2 regions of the Bacillus sp. GW821-FHT01G09 genome follow, and region 2 is predicted to be linked to the other one. Evidence: a T-box and tRNA genes for the amino acid it is inferred to sense, from the RefSeq annotation. Region 2 holds a T-box; the other holds one or more tRNA genes.
The links. A T-box is a leader RNA that pairs with one kind of tRNA and senses whether it is charged. The one in region 2 lies ahead of tyrS (tyrosine--tRNA ligase), so its partner is inferred to be a tRNA-Tyr.
Positions count from the first base shown of each region.

Region 1: it encodes a tRNA-Tyr, which carries the amino acid that the T-box ahead of tyrS (tyrosine--tRNA ligase) is inferred to sense. The anticodon was not compared.

Region 1 covers NZ_JBWKWL010000005.1:10,392-20,386, forward strand. Annotated here, with positions in the region: gene nagZ (beta-N-acetylhexosaminidase) at 1-1,750, opposite strand, end outside; gene amiE (N-acetylmuramoyl-L-alanine amidase) at 1,778-3,103, opposite strand; gene AC07VD_RS16425 (PTS transporter subunit EIIC) at 3,160-4,527, opposite strand; gene AC07VD_RS16430 (MurR/RpiR family transcriptional regulator) at 4,553-5,404, opposite strand; gene murQ (N-acetylmuramic acid 6-phosphate etherase) at 5,421-6,335, opposite strand; gene AC07VD_RS16440 (GNAT family N-acetyltransferase) at 6,445-6,927, opposite strand; gene AC07VD_RS16445 (2-thiouracil desulfurase family protein) at 6,941-7,396, opposite strand; tRNA gene AC07VD_RS16450 (tRNA-Glu) at 7,576-7,650, shown strand; tRNA gene AC07VD_RS16455 (tRNA-Val) at 7,654-7,729, shown strand; tRNA gene AC07VD_RS16460 (tRNA-Thr) at 7,734-7,806, shown strand; tRNA gene AC07VD_RS16465 (tRNA-Tyr) at 7,829-7,913, shown strand; tRNA gene AC07VD_RS16470 (tRNA-Gln) at 7,918-7,989, shown strand; gene sigW (RNA polymerase sigma factor SigW) at 8,220-8,783, shown strand; gene rsiW (anti-sigma-W factor RsiW) at 8,797-9,423, shown strand; gene cdaA (diadenylate cyclase CdaA) at 9,584-9,995, shown strand, end outside.
Region 2 covers NZ_JBWKWL010000001.1:782,305-792,299, forward strand. Annotated here, with positions in the region: gene AC07VD_RS03910 (glycosyltransferase family 8 protein) at 1-509, opposite strand, end outside; gene AC07VD_RS03915 (YwaF family protein) at 619-1,332, opposite strand; gene ywaE (tyrZ transcriptional regulator YwaE) at 1,482-1,997, shown strand; T-box leader at 1,992-2,206, shown strand; gene tyrS (tyrosine--tRNA ligase) at 2,248-3,489, shown strand; gene ywaD (aminopeptidase YwaD) at 3,645-5,012, shown strand; gene AC07VD_RS03935 (helix-turn-helix transcriptional regulator) at 5,061-5,900, opposite strand; gene AC07VD_RS03940 (carboxymuconolactone decarboxylase family protein) at 5,968-6,351, opposite strand; gene AC07VD_RS03945 (MFS transporter) at 6,358-7,551, opposite strand; gene ywaC (GTP pyrophosphokinase YwaC) at 7,680-8,312, opposite strand; gene AC07VD_RS03955 (1,4-dihydroxy-2-naphthoate polyprenyltransferase) at 8,454-9,389, opposite strand; gene AC07VD_RS03960 (hypothetical protein) at 9,553-9,687, opposite strand; gene AC07VD_RS03965 (teichoic acid D-Ala incorporation-associated protein DltX) at 9,837-9,986, shown strand.

The sequences.
Region 1 (9,995 bases), on a different contig from region 2:
TAAAGCCATAGACTGCAATCAGTGCCTTTGCTTCTTCGAAATTGGCTGCATCATAGGGGTTGCGCAGGCTCATTAAGACAAATGGTTTGTTGTGCTGCAGTGCGGCTTTCATGACAGCTCTCGGAAACACGGTGGCCCATTTGCTTGAATCTGATATTGTGTCGTCGATGACACCGTCGTTGACGACAGGGTCATTTTTGACGACATAGGAGCCGGTTATGATATAATCAGCCTTTTTTACTTGTTTTGCATGCTCGGCATTAAATACTTGGTTGGCAAAATTCATTTTGTCGACAGATACGGGTTTGATTTTCTTTCGCTTGATGAGATCGTGAATGGTTTGTTCGATTGAAGCAGTTTGTTCTTCGTAAGGTGCAACAATTAAGATGTGGCTGCCTTTTTTAGGCTTGAACGGCAAAGTGTGCTGTTCATTTTTTAATACGGTCACTGCTTTTTCAGCTATTTTTTTCTCTGCTTTGAGGTGACGCTTGCTTCCTACGATTTTTTGGGCTTTGGCTATTTTTTCGTTTGTACTGTCGTCATTTCGCGCTGGATACATGCCGCGTTTTATTTTCAGGGAAATGATTCTTTCAACTGATTTGTTGATTTGTTGTTCAGGGATATCCCCGTTTTTTACGGCTTCTTTTAAAGCTTGAATGACACGTGCGAATTTCTGTTCTTCTTTCATTGAAGTGACTGAGGCTGGCATTAATGCAATATCGACACCAGCTTTTACGGCCATGACCACAGCCTCTTCCTGTCCGAAATGATCTGCGATTGCCTTCATATTGAGCGCATCGGTAACGATCACACCATTAAAGCCCATTTCCTGACGAAGAAGACCTGTCATCACTTTTTTTGAAAGTGTAGCTGGAACCAGAATGTCCGATCCATCGAGTTTGCTTTTGTAAGTGGTGTCATCAAAGGCGGGAAACTGAACATGGGCTGTCATCACCATATCAGCACCAGCATCAATTGCTTTTTGAAAAGGATAAAGCTCGACCTCACGAAGCCGTTCTTGGCCATGGGAAACGAGCGGCAGTCCATAATGGCTGTCAACGTCCGTGTCTCCATGTCCCGGGAAATGTTTGAGGGCAGACGCGATATCCTGCCGCTGCAACCCTTTCATCGTATATAGACCGAGGCGTGATGTCAGTTCTCGATTGGAGCTGAATGACCGTACGCCGATTACAGGATTATCAGGATTATTGTTAATGTCCACGACAGGGCTGAAATCTGTATTGATGCCTAAGGCAGAGAGCTCTTTCCCGATGATGCTGCCGGTCTGATACGCATTGATTCTGCTTCTGGCTGCGCCCAGTGCCATATTCCCTGGGAAATTAGTGCCCTCCCCTAACCGCGTTACAATGCCGCCTTCCTGATCAATACTCAGCATGAGCGGGATTTTTGGACTTGCCTTTTGGTAATCGTCTGTCAGTTGGACAGTTTGTTTTGTTGTTTTTACATTTTCAGCAAAAAGGATGATGCCTCCGAATTGATATTTCTTGACGAGGCTGGCGACTTCATCATTCATTTCTGTAAGGGCTTGCGGAGAGGACTCGCCTTCCTTTTGCCAATTTCTAAAATCAGGCATCAGCATCTGGCCGAGTTTTTCATCTAACGACATACGATTGACAATCTGATTGGCATCGATTGAACGTTTGGATGCAGAGGCTTCTGTCTGTCTGGCCCCGAAAAAGCATGAAAGAAAGAGAACGGCTGAAAGGATAAGCGGAAAGACAGGTCTCATAGAAACTTCCTCCTATCGTCTAATCATTCACTCCATCGCTTCATAAATCGCGGTTATGACACTTCCATAACTGCCTGTTGCAAATTGATCACCCTCAAAGACGTTTGGATTTTCTTCTGGATCAATAACTGGTGTATGCTTTTTATTTGTTAACAATGCGATGCCTAAATTGTATGCTGGATCAATAATTGTAACTGTCCCTGTCCAGCCGGTATGCCCGTAAGCATTTTCACTGGCATGAGGGCCAAACATCCATTCCATGCTTTTACTTCCGTTCCGCCTCCAGCCAAGAGCGAATGTCGGGTCTGTTGCTGAAGGTGCTGTAAACAGGTCGGCTGTTTTCTGATCAAATAAAGAAATGTTTCGGTATGAACCTTTGTTTAACATGACTTGCAGCAGTATGGCCATATCATCTGCATTTGAGAACAATCCGGCATGCCCAGACACGCCATCCATTGAGTAAAACGCTTTTTCGTCATGCACCTCTCCTTGCAGCGTGTTTGTGCGGATGTTAGGGAATTGAATAACGCCGTCACGTGTATTGCCCATTCGTTCAGTAGCTGCGAAATGTTTCGGTTTAAAGCCCTTTTGCAGCGGATTGTACAAGGTATGCTTCAGCCTGAGCGGTTTGTAGAGCTCTTGCTCCGTGTAGACATCAAGCGGTTTGCCAGTGAGTTTTTCGACAATACACCCAAGTAGCATATATCCAATGTCACTGTATACGTGTTTTGTCCCGGTTTGATAATCGAGCGGAATTTTCGTCAAATATTCAATCGTTTTGTCCCGTTCTTGGGAATAGTACTTGCCGGCTTTTTCCGGCGTGTAAAAGTAAAAGCTTGATGGGAGCCCTGATTGGTGCTGGAGGACATCAATGACACGTATCTTGTCTTTTCCTTTTATGAGGTCACCCGGCTGATCCTTGAAACCCGGCAAATATGCAGAAACTTTTTCATAGACGTCAAGTTTTCCTTGGCTGACTAAGCGCTGCAATGCAAAATTTGTTGCGTACATTTTTGTATTTGAGGCTAAGTCAAACATCGTGCGGGTTTTCATTTTGGCCGGACGGCGCAGCAGTTCTGACCCTTCGTACTTTTTACTGTAGCCGTATGCTGCTTTTTTTATGATGCGTCCATCCTTCACCACCACAAGAACGGCGCCTGGAAATCCTGCTGCAATATCCCGTTCTATCATCTGATCTACCTTCTTTAGCTTCTTCGTCGAGAATTGTGCAGTTTCTGCATTTATGGTTTTCGGCTCAACCAAGTTGTCTGCTGTTTGTGCGAAGGTTTCATTTGGCGCGAATATCGATAGGGTTAAAATGGCACTGAATATGAACAGTGTCTTTGTTTTCACAGGCTAGCCCCTTTCTGTGCTTCTATCCCGTTTACTATCCCTAAAACAGAAACAATTTAATCGAACTGAGAAGCCATTTCATCTTTATATCCGAATGCATAGGTCAATAAAAAACCGGCCGCATAGGAAATAAAGAGCCCAACGATATACAGGATGATTTGCGAAGGCAGGACTAGAAAGGAAAGCGGCAGTCCGGAGACACCAATCGCAATGGTGGCTACTTGAAAATACGCTTGAAAGGCGCCGCCGATTCCAGCTCCTAAACATGCTGTTAAAAACGGACGGCCAAGCGGCAGCGTGACTCCGAAAATAAGCGGTTCACCAATGCCGAGCAGTCCCGATGGAAGCCCGCCGGCGATTGCTTTCCTCAGTGTTGTTTTTTTCGTCTTCACGAAAACGGCAAAGGCCGCGCCTACCTGTCCTGCACCTCCCATAGCCAAAATAGGGAGCAGAGGATCATTGCCAATTGAATTGATCAGTTCCATGTGCACAGGCGTCAAGCCTTGATGCAGTCCGGTTACGACGAGAGGAAGGAAGGTTGCGCCCAGAATAAAGCCTGCAGCGATGCCGCCGATGTCCAGGATGGACAGAAGGCCGGATGTAATGGCATCAGAAATGAATCCGCCTAAAGGCATAAATACGACATACGTTACGATTCCGGTGATTAACAGTGAAACGGTGGGTGTGACAATGATATCGAGTGATTGAGGAATAAAACGGCGAATAAATTGTTCGGTGTAAGCAATGAATATGGCTGCGAAAAGGACGCCGATCAGACCTCCCCTGCCCGGGAGAAGCTCTTCTCCAAATAAACTGATTTTTACGATCTCCGGATTGATAATCAAGATCCCGGCCAAAGCCCCAAGTGCGGGTGTCCCGCCAAATTCTTTCGAAGCGTTAATACCGACGAGAATGCCGAGATAAGTGAACAGCCCTGATCCGATGACTGTCAGGATAACCGCAATTTGTGAGTCTGCAGAGAGCCAGCCTGCTTGAATAATTGCTTTGGTAATCCCAGTAATTAAACCGGAAGCGACTAGAGCGGGAATAAGAGGGATAAAAATGCTGGCAATTTTACGTAAGAAAAGTTTGAAAGGAGTGGCGTTTTTTCGATTGATATCGGCTTTCTTTTTGGCCGCTGCTTCTTTGACATCGGCACCTTCTTCTGCTGACACGAGCTTTGAGAAAGCAGCTGTAACATGATTGACAACTCCTGTGCCGAGGATAATTTGTAAGGTTTCAGCTTCAACGACCCCCAATACGCCGTCAAGCTTTCTTAAAGCCTGAGCATCCGCTTTGCTTTCATCGTAAGGCGTAATGCGCAGGCGTGTCATGCAATGCGTATATGAAGAAATATTGGATTTTCCTCCGCATAACTCAAGGATTTTCTGTGCGAGATGATGGTAGTTATTTTCTTTGCTCATTAAAACCCCTCCCCTTCAAGATGCCTTATTTTTTTCTCATAGATTGGATGGCTGCTCTCGTTTTATCTATATAACCGGTTGTCGTTTCATACTGCTCAGCCGCCATGCCTAAAAACAAAACATCAATTATAAAAAGCTGGGCGAGGCGGGAGGAAGTGGCTGCACTTCGAATCAAGGCTTCATTGGAATGGGCTGTATACAAAGGGACATCAGCCAGTGCGGAGACGGATGTCTGACTGAATTGTGTGAGGCTGATCGTTGTGATGCCTTTTTCCTTGGCCATGGCAAACAGTTCAATGATTTCCTGTGTCTCTCCTGAAAACGAAATGGCGAATACGATGTCGTCTTTATCTGCATTTGCGATTAAAGATGCCACAAGATGAGTGTCTGTAAACGCGGTTGCTTGTTTATGAATGCGAAGCCACTTTTGCTGGGCGTCCTTGGCGACAATGCCGGAAGCCCCGAGGCCGATAAAATGCACGGTATGAGCTTTGAGAAGCAGAGAAACCGCTCGTTCAAGCTCTTTGTAGTCCATCAGGTCTGAAGTATCCTGAATGGCTTGAATGGCATTGCCGGCCGTTTTTTCGGAAATGGAGGGCAGCGGCTCGTGGGGAACAATATCCCGGTAGCCCTGAAACGTAGGCTTTGCCAGATCGCCCGCTACTCTCATTTTTAAATCTTGAAATCCTTTTAAACCGAGTGATTTGCAGAGCCTGATGACGGCAGCGTCACTTGAATTGGCTAAGGCGCTGATTTCGTTGACCGTGCTTTCGATTGCTTTGTGGGGATGGGCTAGGATATAATCTGCAAGTTTGCGCTCGGATGGAGGGAGCTTATGCTTCATTGATTGGATGATCGCTAAACCGCCTGTGGCCATTCTAGTTCTCTCCTTATCATGGATGGTAATGTTCGATTGCTTTGTCAATGAAACCGTTCGCTTCATCGAGTAATGTCTTTGCTTGTTTCTGATCTGTGCTTGTTTTGAGCATGACGATTGCTGTTTTGACGTGATGATCGGCTTGTTCCAGAGTGTATCTGGCTGTGTCGTATGAAGCGTTTGTAAGGCTTTGGATAATGCTGATGGCGCGTTCTTTTAGTTTTTTGTTGCTGACGTTGACGTCTACCATCAAGTTTTCGTAAACCTTGCCGATTTTGACCATTACAGCGGTAGATATCATGTTTAGAATCATTTTATGAGCGGTTGCGGCTTTCATACGTGTTGATCCTGTAATGGCCTCAGGTCCGACGACAACCTCAATGCTGTGATCCGCATCCTTGCTGATGGCGGAATTTTCATTGCAAGTAAGGGCGATGGTGTGTGCTCCGACTTTGCGGGCGTATCTTAGGGCGCCTGCGGCGTACGGTGTGCGGCCGCTTGCTGCGATGGCAATGACGGTGTCATTTGAAGTGAGCTGTATGTTTCTTAAATCTTCAGCTCCTGCTTCTTCACTGTCTTCAATGCCCTCTGCTGCCTGTAAAAAGGCTTTGGGGCCTCCAGCCATGATTCCGATGACCTGATCTGGGCTTACGCTGTAGGTGGGAGGACATTCAACAGCATCCATGACGCCGAGTCTGCCACTTGTGCCGGCGCCTGTATATATGAGCCGGCCTCCATTTTGAAACGATTCATATGCGCAGTCTACAGCTGTTTTGATGTCGGGGAGAACCTCCTGAACGGCTGCAGCGACTTTCATATCTTCGTTGTTGATCATTTTGAGGATGCCGAGAGTGTTTGCTTTGTGGATTTCAACTGTTTGGCTATTGCGTGATTCCGTTGTAAGACGGTGAAGGTTTAATGGTTCTGACATGAGGATGCCCCCTGTTTTAAAATGATATATCTCAATATTCAGTATATTCATCTCTGTTATGATATTTCAACTATGTTTTTAAATTTTTGAAATTTTATTTCACTCAAGACTATAAGAAATGATGAAGGATCAACTGTTCTCCAAGCGGGCCGATTCTTCGCCGTCCTTTATCAAGGAACCCGCTTTTCATATAAAGGTGTTTTGCGCGTATGTTCAGATGATTGACGGCCAAGATGATTTCGTCGCACCATGGAAAATATCCGCTCACAAAAGCGGGAAGCAAAAGCATGGCTTTTTTCGCATAGCCTTTTCCGTGATGCACAGCGTTTAAAGACAGGGAGCTGAGCAGTAAAGCAAATGGATTGTTAGAATAAGAAGCAAGCGTTTCTTTTGATGCATGTAAAATGAAAAAACCGACTGGAAGGTCGTCTTTTAAGATGACAACCGGGTATCGGTCCTGTATGCCCAGAGCCTGAGACAGCACCTCTTTCGGGAGGGAGGTAAAGCGTTTGTCATCGTTGGTGAGCGTGAATGATTGGAGCTCGGGCAAGTGTTCAGGCTTATAGAAGGATAAAGAAATGTCTTGAGTCATGGGGGTGGCCTCCTTACAATATGTCGTTAAGCTCGTTTTCCGAAATGACGCGGTAGCCCGCTTGTTTTAACAGTGCGGCGGTTACTCCGCTGCCGGTGATTTTTTTGCCAGAGAATGTGCCGTTATAGATAAAACCGCTTCCGCAAGATGGACTGTTTTCTTTTAATATGACGGCAGAAGCGTTGATTTCTTTTGCGTAAGCCAATGTTTTCGCGGCGCCTTCCATATATAGTTCTGTGACGTCTTCTCCTGAAGCTGTCACGATTTTCGCTGTTCCATTGAGGACATCCTCGCCGGTGCCTCCTATGATTTCTGCGGGTTCGCGTGGGGTAGAGAAGCCGCCGAGAAGTTCAGGGCAAGCCATGACTGCTTTCTTTTCATCGACGAGTTTTCTGATTTTCTCCGACGCTGCGTGAGAGCCGTTATATCTGCATTCAATGCCTCCAAGGCAAGAACTGACTAGAATCATATTGGTTTCTCCTCTCTTGCTTTGCTTGTCTCTATCATAAAATAAATGGCTTTAGTTGGGAGGCTTTTTCAGTTAAAAAAGGAGTTAAAAAGTTTGAAAATAAAAAATTTAATTTTCCTCTTTACAAACAGGGGGTGACCTGTATATAATAACTTTTGTCAGCTCGACGAGAACACAACGGCCCGTTGGTCAAGCGGTTAAGACACCGCCCTTTCACGGCGGTAACACGGGTTCGAATCCCGTACGGGTCACCATTTGGAGGATTAGCTCAGCTGGGAGAGCATCTGCCTTACAAGCAGAGGGTCGGCGGTTCGAGCCCGTCATCCTCCACCATCTTGCCGGTGTAGCTCAATTGGTAGAGCAACTGACTTGTAATCAGTAGGTTGGGGGTTCAAGTCCTCTTGCCGGCACTGTTTTTTCAAAATTTTATGTGGAGGGGTAGCGAAGTGGCTAAACGCGGCGGACTGTAAATCCGCTCCCTCAGGGTTCGGCAGTTCGAATCTGCCCCCCTCCACCATTATTGGGCTATAGCCAAGCGGTAAGGCAACGGACTTTGACTCCGTCATGCGTTGGTTCGAATCCAGCTAGCCCAGTCACAGACACCTTTGATCAAAAGGTGTCTTTTTTCTTTTCGGAAAAATCATTCCAACTTCTAACTGTTCAGTCTGTATAATAATTTTAAAAATATGTTAAGGTAGTTTATTCACGAATTACCATCTACACCCTGCCAAAAATTTGATAAACTTATTTTATAAAAAAATTGAAACCTTTTGAAACGAAGCTCGTATACATACAGACCGGTGAAGGCAGAGGTTAGATAAATATGGAAATGATGATTAAAAAAAGAATTAAACAAGTCAAAAAAGGCGACCAGAATGCATTTGCGGACATCGTAGATATTTACAAAGATAAAATTTATCAGCTTTGCTACCGTATGCTTGGCAATGTGCATGAGGCGGAGGATATTGCACAGGAAGCTTTCATCAGAGCGTACGTTAATATCGACAGTTTTGATATTAACCGGAAATTTTCAACTTGGCTTTATCGAATCGCGACCAATTTGACCATTGACCGCATTCGCAAAAAGAAGCCGGATTATTACCTCGATGCAGAGGTGGCTGGTACGGAAGGCTTGACCATGTATTCTCAAATCGCCGCAGATGGTGTTTTGCCTGAAGATGCAGTTGTGTCGCTGGAGCTCTCAAACACGATACAGCAGAAAATTTTAAAGCTTCCTGACAAATACAGAACAGTCATCGTATTAAAGTATATTGACGAACTCTCATTAATTGAAATCGGGGAGATTCTAAACATTCCTGTGGGGACTGTGAAAACGCGGATTCACAGAGGCAGAGAGGCTCTTAGAAAACAATTAAGGGATCTTTAAGTGGGGTGATGAAATGAGCTGTCCTGAACAAATTGTGCAGCTTATGCATATGCATCTTGATGGAGATATCCTTCCAAAAGATGAACACGTATTAAATGAACATCTGGAGACATGCGAGAAATGCAGAAAGCATTTTTACGAGATGGAGAAATCCATAGCGCTTGTACGGAGCACATCGCATGTCGAAGCCCCCGCGGATTTTACCGCTAATGTCATGGCAAAATTGCCTAAGGAGAAGAAAAGAGCTTCTGTAAAAAGATGGTTCAGAACCCATCCCGTTATCGCAGCTGCTGCGGTATTCATCATTTTGATGGGCGGGGGTTTTTTTAACAGCTGGCATAATGACCACAATTTCAGCGTGTCCAAGCAGCCGAATCTTGTGGTTCATAACCATACTGTGACCGTACCAGAAGGTGAGACGGTCAAAGGTGATGTCACTGTCAAAAACGGCAAGCTGATTATTAAAGGCAAAATAGACGGGGATGTAACCGTCGTAAACGGCGAAAAGTATATGGCCTCTGCTGGACAAGTCACCGGTCAGATTGAAGAAATCAATCAATTATTCGACTGGACATGGTACAAGATGAAGTCTGCGGGGAAAAGTGTACTCGATGCATTCAATCCGAACGGAGAAGAGTAAAGCGCGTTAGCCGCTTTGCTCTTTTTTTGCGGGCTGAGAGCGCTGGCACATTTCACTTGCTAAATCGAAATGTGGTATAATGGGCTCGCTATGTAAAGTACATATGCGTAACACGTAAAACACAAAATACGAAATGACTGAAATCTTGGAGGACGAGGAAATGGCTTTTGAGGATATCCCTTTTTTGCAGTACCTCGGCAATGCCGTTGATATTCTCCTTGTTTGGTATGTGATATATAAATTGATTATGGTGATACGCGGCACGAAAGCGGTTCAGCTGTTAAAAGGAATTGTAGTCATCGTGCTTGTTCGTATGGCCAGCCAATATTTGGGCCTCAGCACACTTCAATGGCTGATGGACCAAGCGATAACATGGGGATTTTTAGCGATTATTATTATTTTTCAGCCTGAGCTGAGAAGAGCGCTTGAACAGCTAGGCCGCGGCCGCTTTTTTTCGAGGAGCGGCACGCCTGTTGAAGAAGCGCAGCAGAAAACGATTGAGGCCATTACAAAAGCGATCAATTATATGGCGAAACGCCGTATAGGCGCCTTGCTGACCATTGAGCGGGATA
Region 2 (9,995 bases):
CTCCAAGACTCAAAATCAATAATCATGATACCTGAGTTAAAATACTTCCCTGTATCAGTGACGTTCATTTCTTTCAGGCGTTCATGCTGCCCCGCATCCTCAACAGCGGCTACGGTGTATGGCGCAATGTCTAAGTCCCATAGCTTAGAAATATCCTCTAGGACAAGCGCATCACAATCGATGTAAATCATTCGTTTGATGCTTTCATCCTTAATTAAGTCGGGAATCGAAATGCGGTAATACGCGGCTTTTGTAATATGGCTGCTCTCTACCGCATGTTCATACATTTTGGTATCCACTTCTAAAAACTCAATCGGCACTCCGAATTTCAAAGTGGTTTCTTCCAGTCTTTTTTTGTTATCAGGCTTAATTCCGCCATCAATGACGTATAATTTTACCTCTCTCTCCTGATCCATGTTAGTCAATAAAGAAACGAACATCCCACCTAAATGACGAGCATAATTATCATCTGCGCATGATACGATATGCATGATTTCATCTTTCCTCAATGGTATTCATCTCCCTTTTTGTTGTACAAGTTACATACCCTTTTTCAAAAAAATAAACACGTTCTCCGACATTTTTTAAAACAGAATGTGTGATACAACAAAAAAGGTGTCATTTTTTGAAGATGCGATAAAGCCAATAAAGAATGAAAAAGCTTGCGATTGTGATGGCTTCAGCCGAGACGATATACCACGGCCATGGCCCGAGAACATCTAAGAGAGAGGATCCGCCCGGTTTTTTCGTCAAATACATATAATTCGCGCCAAGCCAGCGATCAATCTGGAAAATACAGACGCCGTACACATTAACAAGCAGGACTGTCACCCATAACGAGCGCTGGCCCATTCTGTAGGTGCCAATCACAGCCATCAGCAGACAGGATAAAAACACAGACCCGTGAGAAATAAAAAAGAGGATATATCGGATATGCGGAAATGAAAACATTCCAAGGTCAGGAGTGGCAAGAGCCTGAATCGAACTGCCGATGCCGGCAAAAAACAAAAACACAAACAGCTTTCTGCTTTTTGTCACTAACATAATAGCTGACAAATACACCGACAGGTCACTAAGCTGGAGAGGCAATGAAGTGCGCACCGACCACCTGCCCGTGGCGACCATCCATATTTGATAGCCGATTTGCGAACCAAGCAAAAGAAACACAAACAGAGAACGCAAAAACCGACTGGCCCTCGGCTGCTTGACCCCATCTTGGAACAAAAACAACAGAATGGCCAAAAGGGCGATAATCGCTAACGTCACTACATGCTCTGTCGAAAACAGATGAAACGGATCATGCTTATAGACGGATTGAACATATTTTTGCAAAACTGCACCCCCGTTTGCGGGTTTTTGTTTATTTTGGCGTTGTTTGGGCTTTTTTTATTCACCGATATATGGGCTTGAAGTTCACATCAGACTCTGTTACAATTCGTTTCATAGCTAATGATTCTGATAATTTAAGGCAGGCCTAAAAAATGGAACGTTCACATCAACATCAGCAGCTTCGGAAGGAAGAACACGATACACTTTCTAAGCTCAAACAAATGCCCGTCGAGTCACTCAACCTGGAAGCCATTTCGATCGCTACGAATCTGTATCGGTCTGCGCAAAGGCTCCGTGTCAAAATGGAGACTGAGGTTCTTTCTTCCTATAACCTTTCTTGGACCGCTTTCTCCATTCTTTATGATCTATGGGTATGGGGAGCGCTCGAAACGAGAAAAATCGCTGAGCTGTCAGGGATATCTACAGCTACAGCAAGCAACGTGATCAAAACGCTCGAAAAAAAGAATTTTTGCCGTAAAAGCATCGACACAAGAGATCGGCGACTCGTGTTTGTCTCTATCACCGATTCCGGCAAACAAGCAATCGAAGAACTCTACCCGGAGTTTCACAAAGGGGAAACAGAGCTCATTGCGGGAATGACGAAGGACGAACAGAAAATATTGACAGGGCTGCTTAGAAAGGTAGCTGACAATCTTCATACAACATAAGCTTTGACGGGAATCCAGTAGCGGTTTGTCTCCCTGTTTCAGAGAGCCGGCGGAAGGTGCGAGCCGGCACACAGCAAACGTGAATTACCTCCCCGAGCTTTCTTTGTGAACCTTAAAAGTAGCAAAGAACGGGAAACCGTTATTCGAATGAGCGGAAGACGATGTCTTCAACCAGGGTGGTACCGCGTGCATTGAGCCACGTCCCTTATCGGGATGGGCTCTTTTTTGTGTTTGTAAAAAAGGAGGAAAAATGATGAGAACATTTGAGCAGCTCACAGCGTCACAGCAAAAAGAGGTAGAAAGACAGCTTCAGCTATACATGACAGGCGCCCACGAAGTCATACCGCCGGAGGAATTAAAGGCAAAGCTCGTGAAATCAATTTCCACGGGCACGCCGCTTAAAATTAAGCTCGGATTAGATCCGTCTGCACCGGATGTACATTTGGGCCATACGGTTGTGTTAAATAAGCTTCGCCAATTTCAAGAAAACGGCCACATTGTCCAGCTGTTAATTGGGGATTTCACAGGAAAAATTGGTGATCCGACCGGAAAATCGGCAGCCAGAAAGCAACTGACTGATGAAGAAGTTCAGCACAATGCCAAAACCTACTTTGAGCAATTCGGAAAAGTGCTTGATCCAGAAAAAGTCGAGCTTCACTATAACTCAAAATGGCTGAAAACATTGAATCTGGAAGATGTCATTGAATTAGCAGGGAAAATAACGGTAGCCCGCCTGATGGAGCGCGACGACTTTGAAGAACGCATCGCCATGCAAAAACCAATCTCACTGCATGAATTCTTTTACCCATTGATGCAGGGATATGATTCTGTCGTTCTCGAAAGTGATATTGAATTAGGCGGAACGGATCAGCATTTCAATGTCCTCATGGGACGGCATTTCCAAGAACGATACAACAAAGAAAAACAAGTCGTCATCCTTATGCCGCTCTTGGAAGGCTTGGATGGCGTCGAGAAAATGTCGAAGTCGAAACACAACTACATTGGCATTAACGAACATCCAAACGACATGTATGGAAAAACGATGTCACTGCCCGACAGCCTGATGAAAAAATACATCCACTTGGCGACAGACTTAGAGCTTGAAGAGAAAAAACAGCTCGTAAAAGACTTAGAAACCGGCGCCGTTCATCCGCGTGATGCCAAAATGCTTTTAGCCAAAACAATCGTCCGAATGTATCACGGAGAGAAAGCAGCAGAAGCTGCCGAACACTCGTTTAAAACAGTCTTTCAGGAAAACAGCCTGCCGGAAGATATACCGGCCGTAAACTGGAAAGGCGAAAAAACGATAGCGATGATTGATCTGCTCGTCAAGCTAAAACTCCTCTCTTCGAAGAGCGAGGCGCGCCGCATGATTCAAAACAGAGGTGTACGCATCGACGGAGAGAAAATAACAGATGTTCACGCCAAAGCAGAGATAAGAGAGAATATGATCATCCAAGTCGGCAAACGCAAGTTTTTAAAGCTCCAATAGTCTGATATTCCGAAACGCTTATGACCCTTCATTCATAAGCGTTTTTTTGCAGGTATAAAGCACTGTCTTTTCAAAAACGCTCTCCATCTTGCAGGAAACTCCTTTAGCATCCCGAAATATTCCCCAACCATACATTTAGGGGAGGTTTATTTTTGATGAAAAAGCTTTTGACTGTCATGACGATGGCTGTTTTAACTGCCGGCACACTGCTCTTGCCGGCACAGAGTGTCACCCCTGCCGCGCACGCTGTACAAATATCAAATAGCGAGCGCGAGCTTCCATTCAAAGCAAAACATGCGTACTCTACCATTTCTCAGCTAAGTGAAGCAATCGGCCCCAGAATAGCCGGAACTGCAGCTGAAAAAAAGAGTGCCCTATTGATCGCCTCATCAATGAGAAAATTAAAGCTTGATGTGAAGGTTCAACGATTCAACATTCCTGACCGGCTTGAGGGAACACTGTCTTCAGCAGGACGCGATATTCTTCTCCAAGCGGCGTCCGGCTCAGCTCCGACTGAGGAACAAGGACTGACGGCCCCGCTTTACAATGCGGGATTGGGCAATCAAAAGGACTTTACCGCTGACGCCAAGGGCAAAATCGCCTTAATTTCCAGAGGAGACCTGACTTATTACGAGAAAGCCAAAAATGCCGAAGCCGCCGGAGCAAAAGCTGTCATCATTTATAACAACAAAGAAAGCCTCGTGCCTATGACGCCAAACCTGTCGGGAAATAAAGTCGGCATTCCGGTCGTCGGCATTAAGAAAGAAGACGGCGAAGCACTTACCCAGCAAAAAGAAGCCACTTTAAAACTAAAAGCATTCACAAACCAAACCTCCCAGAATATCATCGGAATCAAAAAACCAAAGAACATCAAACATCCAGACATTGTGTACGTGACGGCCCATTACGACAGTGTTCCTTTTTCACCCGGAGCAAATGACAACGGCTCAGGAACCTCTGTTATGCTGGAGATGGCGCGTGTCTTAAAAAGCGTTCCATCTGATAAAGAAATCCGCTTTATCGCTTTCGGCGCCGAAGAGCTCGGCCTGCTCGGCTCCTCTCACTATGTAGATCATCTATCAGAAAAAGAGCTGAAACGAAGCGAAGTGAACTTCAACTTAGATATGGTAGGCACAAGCTGGGAAAAAGCGTCTGAGCTGTATGTCAACACATTGGATGGCCAATCTAACTATGTTTGGGAATCCAGCCGTACGGCTGCTGAAAAAATTGGGTTTGACAGCCTGTCTCTGACACAGGGAGGATCATCTGATCATGTGCCATTCCACGAAGCCGGCATTGATTCCGCCAACTTTATTTGGGGAGACCCGGAAACAGAAGAAGTTGAGCCGTGGTATCATACCCCTGAAGACTCGATCGAACATATCAGCAAAGAACGCCTCCAGCAAGCAGGCGATCTTGTGACAGCCGCAGTCTATGAGGCTGTGAAAAAAGAGAAGAAACCGAAAACCATTAAGAAACAAATGAAGGCCAAAGCAACTGACATTTTTGAAGATATCAAATAAAAAAAGACGGCACTTGGGTGCCGTCTTTTTTTTATAATGATCAGCTGTTTAGCCGTCTATAAGTAAAGCTTTCAGTTTATCAACTGTATTTTCTTTTTCTAACGGGCGATAAATGGTCAGTTTCAAATCAGGAGAGTCATATATTTGTAATGTCATATGCTCCATCACCATTGTTCCGGCTGCCGGGTGATGAAGTACTTTTTCTCCTGCGTGTGTGCCTAATACTTCGTGGTGGTTCCACCATTTTTTAAATTCGGGGCTTCTTTCAGTTAACTCATCGATCAGCTCTTTTATCCATGCTTCCCCAAGAAACCGGCTGGCTGTCGATCGAAACTGTGCGATAAGTTTTTTGGCGTGGCTTTCCCAGTCGTCAAGCAGATCCCGATACTCCTTCGAGGTGAAACATCGCCATATGGCATTCCTTTCCTTACTGCCCATTTGGCCAAAATTGCCGAACACAGCACAAGCTGCTGTGTTCCAAGCAATAACGTCCCACTTTTCGTCAGTCACATAAACAGGGCAATTGGTTAAATGATCAATAAAGTGCCGCACAGCCAGAGGAAGGCTCTTATTATCTTCATCCTGATCATCTAAAGGAACATGATGGCCAGCCAACAGAAAGACATGACGCTTTTCCTCATAATTCAATTTGAGCACTCTCGATATGCTTTCCAGTACCTGTGTCGATACCCGAATATCCCTTCCCTGCTCCAGCCATGTGTACCATGTGACACCTATACCGGACAGCTGGGCTAATTCCTCTCTTCTCAAGCCTGTTGTTTTCCTTCTGGTGCCCATAGGCAATCCAAACTCTTGCGGAGAAAGCTGTGCCCTTTTAAGTTTTAAAAACTCCCCTAGCTCTTTCCGTTTTTCTGCCATACTGTCCACATACACACTCTCCTTCTGCATAGAATTTCCTATTAGTATTCTACATAAAAAGGAGAAGGTTTTTATATTATTTGTTTCGTTCTGCAAATACTTCCGCGGCCACAGGAAGAATGGTATTCAGTGCATTCGGGAAACCTGAGTAAATAATCATCTGCATCATGACTTCTATGAGTTCTTCTTGTGTCCATCCGACATTCAGGGCTCCGTTAATATAGAATTTCAGCTGCTGGGTATTGCCCAATGCAGTCAATCCAGCAACGGTTGCTAATAATCTGGATTTCAGATCAAGACCTGGTCTTGAAAAAATCTGACCGTAGTTAAACTCCACGGCAAGCACACCAAGGTCAGGAGCGATGGAATGTTTAAAATTGTCCACGATCGCTTCATAGTTCTCCTCATCAATTTGTTTCAGAATATCTAACCCTTTTTTATAACGTTCACTTGTTCGCACCAGCTTCTATCTCCCTTCCAATATCGCTTTTTCAGTAGTACGATTTATGGTAATCCTTGAACTGAAGGCAATACCGACCATGATCATCCCCAGGATACAAACACCGTTCCAATGAAACAGCATCCAGACCGCACCCCCTGCATACGATCCCAAGGCGCCGCCTAAAAACGTGCTGACCATAAAGATGCCATTCAATCTGCTTCTCATTTCAGCCGACAATTGGAAAATCTCCGCCTGACACGCCACCTGATTCGCCTGAATGCCCATGGTGATGAATAAAGCGCCCAATACAATCACAATCAATGAAGTCTGGCCTGCCATTAATAAAACAAATGACAATAAGGTAAAAGACATACAAAGCTTGTTGGAAAAAGCAGCTCCTTTTTGATCAATAATCCGGCCGATCAGCGGAGTTGCAAAAGCCCCGCCAATTCCCACCAAACCGATTGTTCCGGCAGTCTGGCTGCCAAACGAAAATGGAGGTTCACTCACCATAAACACTAACGTCGTCCAAAATAAACTGAAAGCGCAGAACATGAAGCCTTGGTTTACACATGCTTTTCTTAACACTTTCTCCTTGATCAAAAGCGGAAATAATGAAGAAATGAGTTTTCCGTAATGAAATGCATGTGTCCCTTTGCTTTTCGGAAAGCAGAAGTGAATGATCAACATAATGATGACGGCTGCTGCACAGGCAATCCAATACATTAAGCGCCAGCCATAATGGGCATCTATCGCCCCGCTGACCACTCTCGCCCCTAAAATTCCGCAAACCAAGCCGATGGCTACGTTTCCGAGTACTTTTCCTCTGTTCCTGTCATTTGCTAAACCTGCCGCAAACGGCACAAGGATTTGAGGAATAATCGTGAAGAATCCCAATAATAAATTTGTGATGACTAGCCATGGAAAGCTTACAGCTAACGCTGAAGCGGCCGAACAAACCCCCACTAAGAATAGCAGGCTCACAATTAAGCGGCGGCGTTCAAAAAGATCTCCCAATGGAACAAGCAGAAGGTTCCCCGCCGCATAGCCAATCTGCGCCAATGTAGCAATCATCCCAGCTTGTGCCGGCGTCACATGAAACGTGCCTGCCATGCTGACAAGCAATGTTTGATTGATATAGACATTAGCTACCGTAAACCCGCTAGTCACCGCTATAAGAAAAATCAAACCTCTCGATAATGAAATGGAATGGTTCATGTTTACCTCCTTTCCCATGCATGATAAAGCAGGTTCAATCATGGAAACAGAAGTGAGTTTATACTGGTATAAAAAGTACTAGCAAGCAAAGAAAAAAAGCGAAACCCTGTCAGGCTTCGCTTTTGTTATCAATCCACTTCTTTCTTAATCCCCAGCATTTTCTCATCTAGGTAATGGGCAATCTCCGCGGCTTCCTTCAGCTCATCTGTTAATTGCTTAGGAACGTCATTGTTCAATTTATAATAAATTTTATGTTCAAGGCTCGCCCAGAAATCCATCGCGATTGTCCGGATTTGAATTTCTGCTTTGACGTATTCCACACGGTTCGTTAAATTCACAGGCATCTCAATGATTAAATGCAGGCTTCGATAGCCATTCGGTTTGGGTGTCTGGATATAATCCTTTACCTTTACGATTCTCAAATCTTCATGCTGCTTCAACACATTCACGACATTATAAATGTCAGAAATAAAGGAACAGATGATGCGCACGCCGGCAATGTCGTGAATATGCTCCTTCATTTCCTTCGTCGTAATCTCACAGCCCTTTCTCATTAACTTATTCACGATGCTTTCAAAGCTTTTGACACGGGATTTTGTATGTTCAATTGGGTTGTGTCCGTGAATGAGGTTATATTCCTGGCTAATAATTGAAAACTTTGTATCGAGCGCATCTAGCGCAAATTTATAAACTAATAATTCATTTTTCCAGTCTTCCATTACTGTTTTTAAATCGTCCATATGTGTTACAGATAAATCCATTTTCGTCATCTCCTTTAACGGAACTTTATCCGCTGTCCATGTACTAGACGTCCCTGTCTGCTGCAAGGTTCTATGAATTTTTTTACAAAATGCGGTCGATTGTAACAAAAAAAGACCGCACGAAACGAGCGGTCTTTTTTATTATCGGAAATAGCTGATCAATAATCCGATCGAGAGCAGGAATCCGAAAAATGTATTTGTTTGGGCTGTTGATTTCATTGCGACAATCATATTCATCGGCATTTCGTTCTGGACGAAGCCCTTCACTGCCTGAACCGGCTTAGGCACGCTCAAAAAGACGACAAACAGCCATGGGCTTGCGGCACCGGTAATAACCAAGCCGACAACCCAGATATAAGCGACGGCAAACGACGCAGCTAACAGAGTAACAGCTCCCTTATGCCCCATCAAAATCGCCAATGTTTTGCGGCCGCCTTTTTTGTCCTCTTCAATATCACGAATGTTGTTCGACAGGTTAATCGCGCCGACAAGAATCGCAATCGGGATGGAAATCAAAATGCTTTGCGTGTTGATCATATCTGTCTGAATGAAAAACGAAATCAGCACAAACACCGAACCCATGCAAATGCCTGAGAATAATTCACCGAACGGCGTGTACGCAATCGGCAGCGGCCCGCCTGTATACAGGTAGCCGATCGCCATGCCGACAAGGCCGATCAGCGCAAGCCACCAGCTGCTGCTCGCACAAATATAGACACCGAGCAAAATGGCAATCCCGTATGATGCGAGAGCTAATTGCAAAATCGTTTTAGGCTTCATTCCGTGGCGTACAATTGCCCCTCCGATTCCGACTGATTCTGCTGTATCTAACCCGCGTTTAAAATCATAGTATTCATTAAATAAGTTCGTCGCGATCTGGATCCATAGGCAAGAAAACAGCATAGCCAAAAACAGCAGCAGATCAACCTTCACATAAAACATCGCCAAAACGGTTCCGAGCAGCACAGGCACAAACGATGCGGTTAACGTATGAGGACGGGTTAACTGCCAAAGGATCTGCCCCATGCTTTCTTTTTGCGGCGCTGTCTGACCCTCACCCTTATTTGTTTGGTTCATCTTCCTCTTCCTTTCTATTAAAAGGCTTACTTTTTTTCAGCCGGCAGCTTGATAAAAACTCCTTTTTTTGCTTCCTTATCTATCATAATGACTTCTCCCCTATTTCACAAGATACCGCAAGAAGGCGTTTTCTTTCTTATTATACGCTTCCGCCCCGATTTCATTAGGTTTCTGCTTTCACTTGAACGAACAGGTACAGAAAAATTTTTTTAAGTACATTACACTTTTTAAAAGTTAAAAAGATCTTTTGACTCCAGGTATCTTTTCCTTTATTATGAATCAGCTCGAAACATTCCATTCTTGCCCTTGCAGGTATAAAGATTCATTTTCAAAAACATACGCCGATATATTAATTTGAGGGAGATTAGGGAAAAAATGAAACTTTTTGAGCATCTGATCGTCAAATACTCATGTGATTGTCGAAAAAACGGGAAGGGAATTTTTGATATGCTGCAATTAATGAAACAGCTGTATGAAAAACCCGCTGTCAAGTGGACATGTCATACAGGCTTTTATTTGATGATACTGCTTGTTTTGTTTTTTATGTATGGTTTTCACACCGCGAATACCGGTTCATATATTTATAACGATTTCTAATTGGAGAGA